DNA from 3 places in the Mesorhizobium sp. M0830 genome. Region 2 is predicted to be linked to each of the others. Evidence: predicted binding sites of a transcription regulator. Region 2 holds the regulator's gene; each other region holds the start of a gene.
The links. The regulator LexA, encoded in region 2, represses DNA repair genes until DNA is damaged. The targets are predictions, from matches to a motif close to TGTTCNNNNTGTGTTCNG.
Positions count from the first base shown of each region.

Region 1: a site for LexA is predicted at 2,513-2,530, ahead of NKI20_RS17500 (PA0069 family radical SAM protein). Genes of this name have one in related genera too.
Region 3: a site for LexA is predicted at 1,718-1,735, ahead of uvrA (excinuclease ABC subunit UvrA). Genes of this name have one in related genera too.

Region 1 covers NZ_JAMYOR010000027.1:30,738-34,959, forward strand. The annotation lists gene NKI20_RS17480 (4-(cytidine 5'-diphospho)-2-C-methyl-D-erythritol kinase) at 1-186, shown strand, start outside; gene moaB (molybdenum cofactor biosynthesis protein B) at 173-727, shown strand; gene NKI20_RS17490 (hypothetical protein) at 823-1,797, opposite strand; gene NKI20_RS17495 (glycosyltransferase) at 1,944-2,456, opposite strand; gene NKI20_RS17500 (PA0069 family radical SAM protein) at 2,605-3,759, shown strand; gene rnhB (ribonuclease HII) at 3,912-4,222, shown strand, end outside.
Region 2 covers NZ_JAMYOR010000058.1:21,953-26,174, forward strand. The annotation lists gene kynU (kynureninase) at 1-566, shown strand, start outside; gene lexA (transcriptional repressor LexA) at 1,009-1,761, shown strand; gene NKI20_RS26680 (ComEC/Rec2 family competence protein) at 1,755-4,220, opposite strand.
Region 3 covers NZ_JAMYOR010000023.1:8,719-12,940, reverse strand. The annotation lists gene NKI20_RS15770 (SRPBCC family protein) at 1-41, shown strand, start outside; gene NKI20_RS15765 (ATP-dependent Clp protease proteolytic subunit) at 65-670, shown strand; gene NKI20_RS15760 (hypothetical protein) at 874-1,170, shown strand; gene uvrA (excinuclease ABC subunit UvrA) at 1,884-4,222, shown strand, end outside.

The DNA of each region.
Region 1 (4,222 bases), on a different contig from region 2:
TCCTGGCTTAACAAGGCTGGATCGGGTTTTTCACGCATGTCCGGGTCGGGCGCCACGTGCTTCGGCTTGTTCGAAACCGGCAATGTCGCCAAGCGCGCCGCCGCCGAGATCCGTGGTCGCCAGCCCGACTGGTTCGTCGCCGCGACGCGTAGCATCGCCTCGGAGGGAGCTGATGGCCAGAATTGACGAGAGCCGTTCCTTCATCCCCATACGCATCGCGGTGCTGACCGTTTCCGACACGCGCAGCCTTGCCGACGACAAATCCGGCCAGACGCTGGCCGACCGCATCGCCGAGGCCGGCCACATACTGGCTGCCCGCGATATCGTCACCGACGACCGCGAGAAAATCCGCGACACGGTTCTGGCGTGGTCGCGGGACAAGGATATCGATGTCGTCATCACCACCGGCGGCACCGGCTTCACCGGGCGCGACGTGACGCCGGAAGCGCTGGAGCCAATCTTCGAAAAGCGCATGGACGGCTTTTCGGAAGTGTTCCACCGCATCTCCTACGACAAGATCGGCACCTCGACGGTCCAGAGCCGGGCGACCGGCGGCGTCGTCAACGCCACTTTCGTCTTCGTGCTGCCGGGCTCACCCGGCGCCTGCAGGGACGCCTGGGACGGCATCCTGAAGGCGCAGCTCGACTACCGGCACATGCCGTGCAACTTCGTAGAGATCATGCCGCGTCTGGACGAGCATCTGCGGCGCGGCAAATCGGCTCCCTAAAAGCCGAGGCCAAGCGGCGGCTCCACGGGCGCTGCGCAAAGCCCGGCGCCGTGCTCACCGGATGCCTGTCGAGATGAACTTCGGGTCGTCAGCTCTCAGCGGATGACCGGCTCGCCATGAAAGCGGCGGCGCGACGGCGGCGATACGCCGAAGCCGACTTCCATCATCAACCTCGGCCTGCGCGACGGCACGGTGCCCATGTGGAAGCCGAAGGGGTCCTCGACGAAACCTAGTCCTGCTTCTCCAGTCAATGTCACCGGGCTCTGCTCGCCATAGACATCCAGGACCTCTCGCGCGGAATGGCCGACGAGGAGGGTGAGTTGATGCTTGAGGCTGCGTCGCTTGTGGCTGCCTCGCACATAGACGTGTGGACCGGTCTCGGCATCGACCGGCTTGAGGTAGAAAAAGAATTTCAGCATGCGCCAATCGTCGAGGTCGAAATGATACTTGCCGAGCGAGGCGAGGTTCTTGTCGGCGTCCGAAGCGGCACCCGTCGGAAAACTCCACCAGACCCGCGTCGTGATCAGTTTTGCCTGACCGCCGAGATAGTGCGCGGCAATGTCTAGAAGCAGCGGGTCGCGCTGGATGGCGAGCGCCGCCTCGCAATCAAGGATTCGCTCGAAAAAGTGCCCGCTGAGCAGCGAGCGGCCAAAGCGCTTCTCAGCTTCCGCATGTTCATCCGGCATGAATTCGAGACGGCGGTCGAAATTGCCGAAGCAAGGCGTGCGCTGGGCGAAATCGGCGATCTCCTCATGGATATCAGACGGCAGGACGAGGCCCGAAAACAGCCCGTCGGTCCGCAGCGCTTCGACTACTGCCTCACGTTCGACACCGGCGAACATCGTATCCCCCGTATCCGCGACCGGACGGGCGCGTTTTGCGCCCAGCCAATGCATGCGGCGCCCGGGCATAGTGCGCGCCAGCACAAACATCGGCAGCCAGGCAGGGTTTTCCCGCAGGTCCGTCAGATAGGTTGGAATGCGCACGGCGATACGCCGCAGCAGACTGCCGTTGCGCGCAATGGCCTCTAGGCTGGCCGTGCCGGATTTGTCGGGCGTTGGAAGGTTCATCGGGTCCTCGATATAAGGGCACCACCAATGCTGCATCGGTGTTCACCACTCGGCATGACCCAAACCCAACTCACCCGCTTTGTCCGGAAGCTAACCGCGTGTCAGATTTTGTGCAATGCACAATGACCAGAGCAGGTGCAAAAAACTCAGCGCGGAGAGCGGCGTTCCCGCTTCGCCGGCGCCATCCAAATGTCGAGCCGCTTTGTCGCGAGGCCGCGGGCGATGGCCTCGGCGCTGACGGCACTCCTGGCCGAGGCCTGACGCTTGCTGATCAGCAATCCGTCGGCCAAGGCACGGTTTGCGGAAAAGACGCGAGCCAGGAACGGCTTGCGGCTGCCGCGCGCCCGCGAAAACCGTGCCGCCATGGTTTGCCTGGCCGTATGGTCGACGACCGCGTCGATCCAGCCCTCCATCAATCGTGCGCCCGGCTCCAGGAGCAGCAACCAGTCCCCCTTGGCTTGCCGGATCCCCGTGGCGATGCCGCCCGTCACGTAGTGACAGCCGGCATGCTCGGCCACACGATGCGTCTGGTCGGTAGAGCCCGTGTCACAGACGATGACGTCACGCACCACGCCCTCAACCGCGCCGCCAATCAGCGAGGCGAGCGTGCGGGTAAGCCCTTCCTCGTCATTGCAGGTTTCGATGAGAACACTAAGCATCGTTAGCCGATAGCGGAAAGCGCGGCATAGCGCCAGTTATCCAGCGAGCCATAAAAAGTTCTTGCTTTGTTCTCATCAACAGAATAGGAATAATTTCATGAACAGAGCGATTCGACACAACACGGACAGTCCTTGGGAGCGGGCGAAGATGGAACAGATCGTGCGCGCCGACATTGCAGCTTTCGGAGCTGGACGGGCCGAGATGGCCAATGCGATGATCGAGCAGAGTGGCGTGCGTGTCCGGCCGGACCGCAACCGCGGCAGGTCGGCAGGCATCAATCCGTCCGGTCGGTTCGAGCCGGTCAGCCGGCATGTTTTCGACGATGGCTGGAATTCGCTGGAAGAACTGCCGCCCTTCAAGACCGAAGTGCAGGTCGAGAAGCCGCGCACCATCATCACCCGCAACGAATCGCCCGATATCTCCTTCGATCGTTCGATCAACCCTTATCGCGGTTGCGAGCACGGCTGTGTCTATTGTTTTGCCCGGCCGACGCACTCGTTCATGGGTCTGTCGCCGGGTCTGGATTTCGAATCCAAGTTGTTCGCCAAGCCAGATGCGGCGCGCTTGCTCGACAAGGAGCTGTCGAAGGACGGTTACCAGCCACGAACCATCGCTATCGGCACCAACACCGACCCCTACCAGCCAATCGAGAAGCAATACCGGATCATGCGCGAGATCCTCGAAGTGCTGGAGGCGCGCGGTCATCCGGTCGGCATCGTCACCAAATCCGCTTTGGTGACGCGCGACATCGATATCCTGTCGCGCATGGCTGAGCGGGGGCTGGCCAAGGTGGCGCTGTCGGTGACGACGCTCGATCGCATGCTGGCGCGCACCATGGAGCCGCGCGCGTCGACGCCCACCAGGCGGCTGGAGGCGATCCGGCAGCTTTCGGATGCCGGCATTCCAGCGTCGGTCATGGTGGCGCCGATCATTCCCGGATTGACCGATCCGGAGATGGAACGCATCCTCGATTCGGCACGCGCCGCCGGTGCGCGCGAGGCGGGTTATGTCGTGCTGCGCCTGCCGCTGGAGGTCAGCCCGATCTTCAAGGATTGGCTGCTGCGCCACTACCCCGATCGCTACCGCCACGTGATGTCGCTGATCCGATCGATGCGTGACGGCAAGGACTACGATTCGGAATGGGGCAAGCGCATGAAGGGCGCCGGTCCCTATGCCTGGCAGATCGGCCGGCGCTTCGAGATCGCAGCCAAGCGGCTCGGCCTCAATGCCGAACGGCGCACGTTGCGGACCGACCAGTTCGTTGCTGCTGCCAAAGACCAATTGCAGCTGACGCTGCTTTGAGAATGCAATTCACTGCGGCGGCTTGATCTGCCGCAGCACAGGAATCCCGTCCGGCCCGCCCCGGCCTGCAGACGGTGCCCTCCCGGTCCGGCGCCCCACCCGACCCGGAGGGACTTGCGGAGAATCGGAGCCGATGCGAACCTCGCCGCAACATGGCTCGCGCGCGTTCTGATTCTCCGCCTCTCTTTGAGATCATCGAGAAGCCCGACTTCTCCTTCGAGACGAAGGCGATGGCTGACGGTCTGTGGCCGGTTGCGGGCATGGATGAGGCCGGCCGCGGTCCCTTGGCCGGACCGGTGGTGGCCGCGGCGGTGGTGCTCGATCCCGCCAACATTCCTGACGGGCTGGACGATTCCAAGCGCCTCACCCATTTGCAGCGCGAGGCCCTGTTCCTGCTCATTCTCGGCTCCGCGCAGGCGGTCTCAATGGCCTCGATCAGCGCCGAGGGCATCGACGGCAGCAA
Region 2 (4,222 bases):
TCAACGGCGGTCCAGGCGCGCCAGCCTTCATCTATGCCGCGCAACGCCACCACGGCGCGATCAGCCAGCCGCTCAGCGGCTGGTGGGGGCATGCACGGCCCTTTGCCTTCGAACGAGGCTATGTTGCCGGCACCGGTATCCGCCGCTTTCTGTGCGGCACGCAGCCGGTCCTGTCGATGCGGGCGCTCAAAGGTGCGCTCGCAATCTGGAACGACGTCGACGTGGCGGCATTGCGAAAGAAAAGCGTCGCGCTGACCGAACTGTTCATCCAGCTCGTCGAAGCGAAGTGCGGCGCCTATGGCCTCACGCTGGAGAGCACCCGCGACGCGACCAGGCGCGGCAGCCAGGTGTCGTTCGTTCACGATCATGGCTATCAAATCATGCGGGCGCTGATCGAGCGCGGAGTGATCGGTGACTTCCGCGCGCCGTCAACCATCCGTTTCGGATTTACGCCGCTCTATGTCGGCTACAAGGACGTGTGGCTGGCGGTCGAGGTGCTGGAAGACATTCTGCGAACGGATGCATGGAAGGACCAGCGTTTCGCCGTCAAGGAGGCCGTGACCTGACGCAGTCGTCCCAACTGTTGTCGCATCGTTGCCTCTTGGTCGGATGATGGAGGGACGAATTTCCAGTGCACAAATCCGGTTGCCGCTGCTGGCCAACACTGGCATCAACAAATTAACCAAGGTTGGCATTTTGGCTTCGTTTCGTTCACGGCAGACGAACGCATGGAAGGCTGGAAATGCCCCGTCGCGGATCCATGGGCAGCTCATGCCAAAGCTTGGGCCAACGATGGGCGGCAGCCCATTAACCATAACAATTTCAATGCCGGAAAGCGCCTTGTGACGGCATGCCGTGATCACCCAAGCGCGCTGGCGCGCGCCAAATAATTTCAGCGGCCTTAACAGATTCATTAAACTTTAAACGGTTGCAGAACACAACTGGAACATATAGTGTTTGTTCTGGGTTTGTTTTCTGATTCTGGTTTTAGGTACCCTGGGGGCCGCCATGCTGACACGCAAGCAACACGAACTGCTGATGTTCATTCATGAACGCCTGAAGGAAAGCGGCATTCCGCCATCCTTCGACGAGATGAAGGAGGCGCTCGACCTTGCCTCCAAATCCGGGATTCATCGTTTGATCACGGCACTGGAAGAGCGCGGCTTCATTCGCCGGCTGCCCAACCGGGCGCGCGCGTTGGAAGTGCTGCGGCTGCCGGATTCGATCGCGCCCGGCCTCAACGCGGCGAAAAAGTTCTCGCCTAGCGTCATCCAGGGCAGTCTTGGTCAGGCCAGTCTCGGCCAGGGCGGCCTTGGCCGGCAGATCAAGCCGGCGTCTTCACGGATGCCTTCAGCCGGCAATGACGACGACGTGGTCTCCGCCGTGTCGATCCCTGTGATGGGGCGCATCGCCGCCGGTGTGCCGATCGATGCCATCCAGCACCAGACCCATTCGATCTCGGTGCCGCCGGACATGATCATGGGAGGCGAGCACTATGCGCTGGAGGTCAAGGGCGACTCGATGATCGAGGCCGGCATCTTCGACGGCGACACCGTCATCATCCGCAACGCCGATACGGCGAGCCCTGGCGAGATCATCGTGGCGCTGGTGGATGAAGAGGAAGCGACGCTGAAGCGGTTCCGCCGCAAGGGTGCCTCGATTGCTCTCGAAGCCGCCAATCCGGCCTATGAGACACGGATTTTCGGACCAGACCGGGTCAAGGTGCAGGGCAAGCTTGTCGGCCTGATCCGCCGTTACTGAGGCACCTGCGGTTTAACGACGGGCTTGTCCGGTCTCTTGAAGGGCGGCAGGCCCCTCGCCTCACGCGAAAACTTACGTTGCACGTGCCAAGGCCGGTAGGGCCTACCCACCGCAAAGCTGACCGTTGCCGGCGTGGTCGCCGACTGGCGATCGAAGAAGACGGCAGCACTGCCATTGCTAGCCAGTTGCCGTTTGGTGATGACGAGAACCAGCGGGTTGTGACAAGCGTCATAGGCCGTCGCGTCGTTGATGACGATCAGGTCGGCGAAGCCGCAGGCTTTCCAGGTGTCCTTTCGGTCCTCGACATAGGCAATGATAGCACCGGACGGATGCCTGGCGAGACAAACGCCTGATGTGCAATAGAATGGCGCTCCCGCCGGCATTTCAGCCGCATCCTCGACGTCGAATTGCCCGTCGCCTTCGTCGAACACCTCCGGCGCGATAATGCTTTCGGATGTCAGCGCACGCTTCCAGTTGTCGACGGTGAATTCGTTCGGCCTGGCCCGGCTGACCGCGAGTTCGCCGCCGCCAATCGGCAGCGCCACCAGCCTCGCATCCTCCGAGACCAGCACGTCAGGTGCGCGCGTATCCGAGACGGTCAACAGGCCGGCAAGCGCGAAGGGAAGCGCTGCGAGCCGCAACCATGTGGTCGCCATCGTCGCGATGACCAAGGCAATCGTCACCAGCACGACGGATTGCTGCGAAATCAAACCGATTGCGTCGACTGGCGAACGCTCGGAAATCCATCCGGACATCGCGATCATCACCGTCAGGCCTTTGCCCATCAGATAGAGGGCCGGCCAGTCCAACCCGAATGGCATCAGCAGCGCGCTGGCGACAGCCAGGAACATTACGACTGTTACGATAGGCATGATGGCCAGGTTGGCGAACAGGCTGAGCGGCGACACACGCTGAAAATGCCAGATGGCAAACAGCGCCGTGGCGCTGCCAGCGATGATGGAGGTCATGGCAAGGCCGGCTGCCGCCAGCAGGAGTTTTCGCGTCAGGAAGCCGGGCAAGGATCGCTTTGGCGGCGGTGGCCTCGCCTTCCCCGCACGATGATCCGCCCAGCCGGCATAGGCACCGACCAGCGCGGCCGTCGCGGCAAACGACATTTGAAAACTCGGGCCGACCACTTCATGCGGCGACACCATGATGACCGCGATCGCCGAGATCGCCAGATTGCGCATCGTCAGTGCTGCCCGATCAAAAAGAACGGCAATCAGCATCACCGCCAGCATGATGAAACTGCGCTCGGCGGCAACGACGACGCCTGAGATGATAAGATAGGCGGCGATCGAGAACAGTGCGGCAGCCGCAGCATACTTCTTGACCGGGCGACGCGCGGAAAAATCCGGAAACAGGGCGAAGGCGCCACGCAGCAAACCCATGATGGTGCCAGCGACCAGCGCCATGTGCAGTCCGGAAATGGAGATGATGTGATAGATGCCGGTACGCCGCATCGCCTCGTTCACGTCATCGGGAATGCCGGCGCGAACGCCGACGATCAGCGCCGCGGCGATCTCGCCTTCGGCGCCACCGACGCTGCCCCTGATGTGATCGGCAATGGCCTCACGGGCTTTTTCGATCCCCGAGGAAAGCCGGGCCGCCAACGGCATGTTATCGTCGTCGGTGACGACAAGTTTTGGATTGCCGAGAAAGAAACCGCTGCCGCCGATGCCGGCGAAATAGCTGTCGAAGGAGAAGTCGTAGCTGTCCGGCCGCACCGGCCCGGTCGGTGGCAACAGCTTGGCATACCCAGTGATCAGGGAACCGGCGGTCATGTCCGCCGGGATATTGCGTGCCGAAAGCCGCACCCGCTCCGGCGCATAGCGCAGTTTCGGCCTTGCAGTCGATGCCACGTCGATTGTCAGCCGGATGCGACCGCTCTCCATCCGTTCGAGCGAGACGACCCGGCCGGTCACTTGCGTCGAGATTTCCGAGCCCAGCATCTGCGTTCCGGCTCGCCATGTCTCGACCTTCGCGGCGAGCAGGCCGAGTGTACACAAAAGCGCCGCCATGAAGGACAGATGGGTTTTCGGCCAGGAACGCGAGACCAGCGCACAGAGCCCCGCCAAGATGACAACTGCGACAGGCTTTGCGAAGTCCGGCTCCGCCACAAGCGAAAAATAGCCGATCGCCCCGCTTGCCAGGCAGACCGGCACCAGCAGGAAGGCCACGCCTCGGTCGAGTTCCAGGCCCGCCGCCATGGCCAGGCTATTGCGCAGGCGCGGCGGTGATATCAGGCCAATCTGCCGGCGCAAGCGCACGATCCTGCTGGCTTCGGCAGTTGGAACAGGGGCGGAGACACCGGCTTGCAAAGGCGCCTTGTCGGGTGCCGGCACAAGGGGCGATGGCGGCGGCAATGAAGCTGGCAGTGGCGCTGCAAACAGGGACCGCTCGCTGACGCCAATGACAGCGTCCTCGTCCTGATCCGAGCCCCAGCCTCGTCCAGCCATCG
Region 3 (4,222 bases), on a different contig from region 2:
TCGCCGCAAACACGCCTCGCCTCTTGTTGCGTGCAGCCTGAACAGGGACAATGGAGAGAAGATCATGAGCGGTGTTGCCAGTCTGGTGCCGATGGTCATCGAGCAATCGAGCCGCGGCGAACGCGCCTTCGACATCTTTTCGCGGCTGTTGCGCGAACGCATTGTCTTCATCAATGGCGAGATCAACGACGACATCTCGGCGCTGGTCTGCGCACAGTTGCTGTCGCTGGAATCGGACAATCCCGACAAGGAGATCTCGCTCTATATCAACTCGCCGGGCGGCGTGGTGACCAGCGGCTTCGCCATCTACGACACGATGCAATACATCAGTTGCCCGGTCTCGACCGTGTGCATGGGCTTTGCCGCCTCGATGGCCTCGTTCCTGCTGATGGCAGGAACGGCCGGGCGTCGTATCTCACTGCCGAACGCCACCATCCTGCTGCATCAGCCGCTTGGCGGCTTCCAGGGTCAGGCCTCCGACATCCAGCGCCATGCCGAGCGCATCGTCCAGACGAAACGGCACATGGCCGAACTCTACGCGCAGCATTGCGGCCGCACCTATGAAGAGGTCGAACGCACGCTGGACCGCGACCACTTCATGACCGCCCGCGAGGCCCAGGCCTGGGGCATCGTCGACCATGTCTTCGACACACGAGAAAAGGCGGCATAAAAGTGGGCCGGATCGCATTCCCGCCCGCGGTCAAGTGGTCGCCCAAAGTGGCCCGGTTTTGGGAGAATGACATGCATAATGACATGCATAAAGACAAAGGGCTAAAACGCGTCGCCTGAATCCGCTCTCGAAACACGACATGCTTTGGAAGATTTGACGATGTCGGGCTGGTCCCGTCGACGGCATGCCACTATCATCCTGGGATGATCGACACTCATCCGCCCAGAACATTGCACCGTGTGATCGCCATTGTAGCGCTCGCGTGTCTCTCGAGCGGCTCGGCGTTCGCAGACGATAGCTCGGCGCAGGCGCAAAAAAGAGCCCTGCCCGGCGTGGCCGGCGATTATCGAATCGCCAAGCCGGCTCCCGAGCCCGAACCCGACGACGCATTTCCCGGCAACGGCAACGGCCAGTTCAAGATCGGTGACACGGATGTCAGGATTTCAGGCAGCATCACCGTCGATGTCGGAGCCGGCTCAATCCGGCAGCCGCGCCACTGATAGTGGTGCCGGCGTGCCGCGCAGGCATATCGCCAACAAGACAATCCGCACATAAATGGCCCCGCCGTGCTTTGCGCAAACGGACGGGGCCTTTTTGGATCTCAAATCCAACTTCTACCGGGGGCGTACTGCCGGCATTTGATTTCGGATGCAACGCGGCGTCAGCCGACGATCCGACTGCAGTCTCTGATTTTTACGGAGTATGGCAGGTCACGGTTTGTCGGGTGGCGCAGACGCTAAACCCTGGCACTTATGCCTGCCGCGGCTCCAGTAACAACTGGAACCCTGGGGGACGATCCGGTGGCGTCATAGCTCCGCTCCTTTGTCCATTCCAACGTTGTCGTCTCGAAGCACAAATCGCTAATGCCTGCGGCGTCTCGCAGGCCGCCTCCGGGCGGCGAGACCATCGAAAGACGGCCGGCTTCGTTGACTACCAGAGTCTGCCCCCGTGTGTCGGGGACGTCAACCGGCAATAGACAGATACCGAAAAATGTGATCGCCCGGAGATTGCGTACAGGTCAGTTTTTGCACAGCTTTGTCAGGAGCGTGTTCGGTCTTTGTTCTTTCCGCTTGCCCGTTTACGCGAAAGACGGTTAAACGCTTTTGTTGGGAATTGTGGCGTCTCTCGACGCGGCGGCAAAACTACCTACATAGGGGATGGCTGGGAAACTCGCCATTCCAGGAAATTCCAGATTCTGAGGCGGCGACCGGCGATGGCCGACCATAAATATCTTTCCATTCGCGGGGCGCGCGAACACAATCTGAAGAATGTCGATCTCGACCTGCCGCGTGACAGCCTGATTGTCATGACCGGCCTGTCGGGTTCCGGCAAATCCTCGCTTGCTTTCGACACCATCTATGCCGAAGGGCAGCGCCGCTATGTCGAGAGCCTGTCGGCCTATGCCCGGCAATTCCTCGAAATGATGCAGAAGCCTGACGTCGACCAGATCGACGGCCTGTCGCCTGCCATCTCGATCGAGCAGAAGACCACCTCGAAGAACCCGCGTTCGACGGTCGGTACCGTCACCGAGATCTACGACTACATGCGCCTGTTGTTTGCGCGCGTCGGCATCCCCTATTCGCCGGCCACCGGCCTGCCGATCGAGAGCCAGACGGTTTCGCAGATGGTCGACCGCGTGCTGGCGGTCGAGGAAGGCACCCGTCTGTTCATCCTTGCGCCGATGGTGCGCGGCCGCAAGGGCGAGTACCGCAAGGAACTGCTGGAGTTGCAGAAAAAGGGCTTTCAACGCGTGAAGGTCGACGGCGTCTTCTATGAAATCGCCGACGTGCCGGCGCTGGACAAGAAATACAAGCATGACCTCGACGTCGTCGTCGACCGCATCGTCGTGCGCGGCGATCTGGCGACACGGCTCGCCGACTCCATCGAAACCGCTTTAAAGCTGGCCGATGGGTTGGCTGTCGCCGAATTCGCCGACAAGCCGCTCGATGCCAGCCAGACCGGCGAGGATTCGGTCAACAAGTCGAAGAACGAGACGCATGAGCGCATCCTGTTCTCGGAAAAATTTGCTTGTCCCGTGTCCGGCTTCACCATTCCGGAAATCGAACCGCGCCTGTTCTCGTTCAACAATCCGTTCGGCGCCTGCCCGACCTGCGACGGTCTTGGTAGCCAGCGCGCCATCGACGGCAATTTGATCGTGCCGGACGAAAACATCTCGCTGCGCGACGGCGCCGTCAGCCCATGGGCGAAGTCGACCTCGCCCTATTACGCGCAGACGCTGGAAGCGCTCGGCAAGGCCTATGGCTTCAAGCTCGGCGACAAGTTCAAAGACCTGACCGAAGAGGCAAAGGAAGCCATCCTGCGCGGCACCGGCGAGCGCGAGATCACCTTCCAGTACGACGACGGTCTGCGCTCCTACAAGACCACGAAAACCTTCGAAGGCGTCATTCCCAATCTCGAGCGGCGCTGGAAAGAGACCGAATCCGCCTGGATGCGCGAGGAGATCGAGCGCTTCATGTCGGCCACACCTTGCCCGGCTTGCAAAGGTTATCGGCTGAAGCCCGAGTCGCTGGCGGTGAAGATCGCCGGCAAGCACATCGGCGAAGTCACCGAGCTTTCCATCCGTAAGGCCGACCGGTGGTTCACCGACCTGCCCGCCTCGCTGAACGACAAGCAGAACGAGATCGCGGTGCGTGTGCTCAAGGAAATCCGCGAGCGGCTACGTTTCCTCAACGATGTCGGGCTCGACTATCTGACCCTGTCGCGCAATTCCGGCACGCTGTCGGGCGGCGAGAGCCAGCGCATCCGGCTGGCGTCGCAGATCGGCTCCGGCCTCACCGGCGTGCTTTACGTGCTGGACGAGCCGTCGATCGGCCTGCATCAGCGCGACAATGCCCGCCTGCTCGACACGCTCAAGCACCTGCGCGATATCGGCAACACGGTGATCGTCGTCGAGCATGACGAGGACGCCATCCTGCATGCCGACTACGTCGTCGATATGGGCCCGGCCGCCGGCATCCATGGCGGCGAGATCATCGCCCAGGGCACGCCGCAGCAAGTCATGGCCAACCCCAATTCGATCACCGGCAAATATCTGTCGGGCGCGCTCGAAGTGGCGACGCCTGACGTGCGCCGCGAAGCGAAGAAGAACCGGCGCCTCAAGATCGTCGGCGCTCGCGGCAACAATCTGAAGAACGTCACCGCCGAAATTCCGCTCGGCACGTTCACCGCCGTCACCGGCGTGTCGGGCGGCGGCAAGTCGACCTTCCTGATCGAGACGCTGTTCAAGGCGGCCTCGCGCCGCATCATGGGCTCGCGCGAACACCCGGCCGATCATGACCGCATCGAGGGCCTGGAATTCCTCGACAAGGTCATCGACATCGACCAGTCGCCCATTGGCAGGACCCCGCGCAGCAATCCGGCCACCTACACCGGCGCCTTCACGCCGATCCGCGACTGGTTCGCCGGCCTTCCAGAAGCCAAGGCGCGCGGCTATCAGCCCGGCCGCTTCTCGTTCAACGTCAAGGGCGGGCGCTGCGAAGCCTGCCAGGGCGACGGCGTCATCAAGATCGAGATGCACTTCCTGCCCGACGT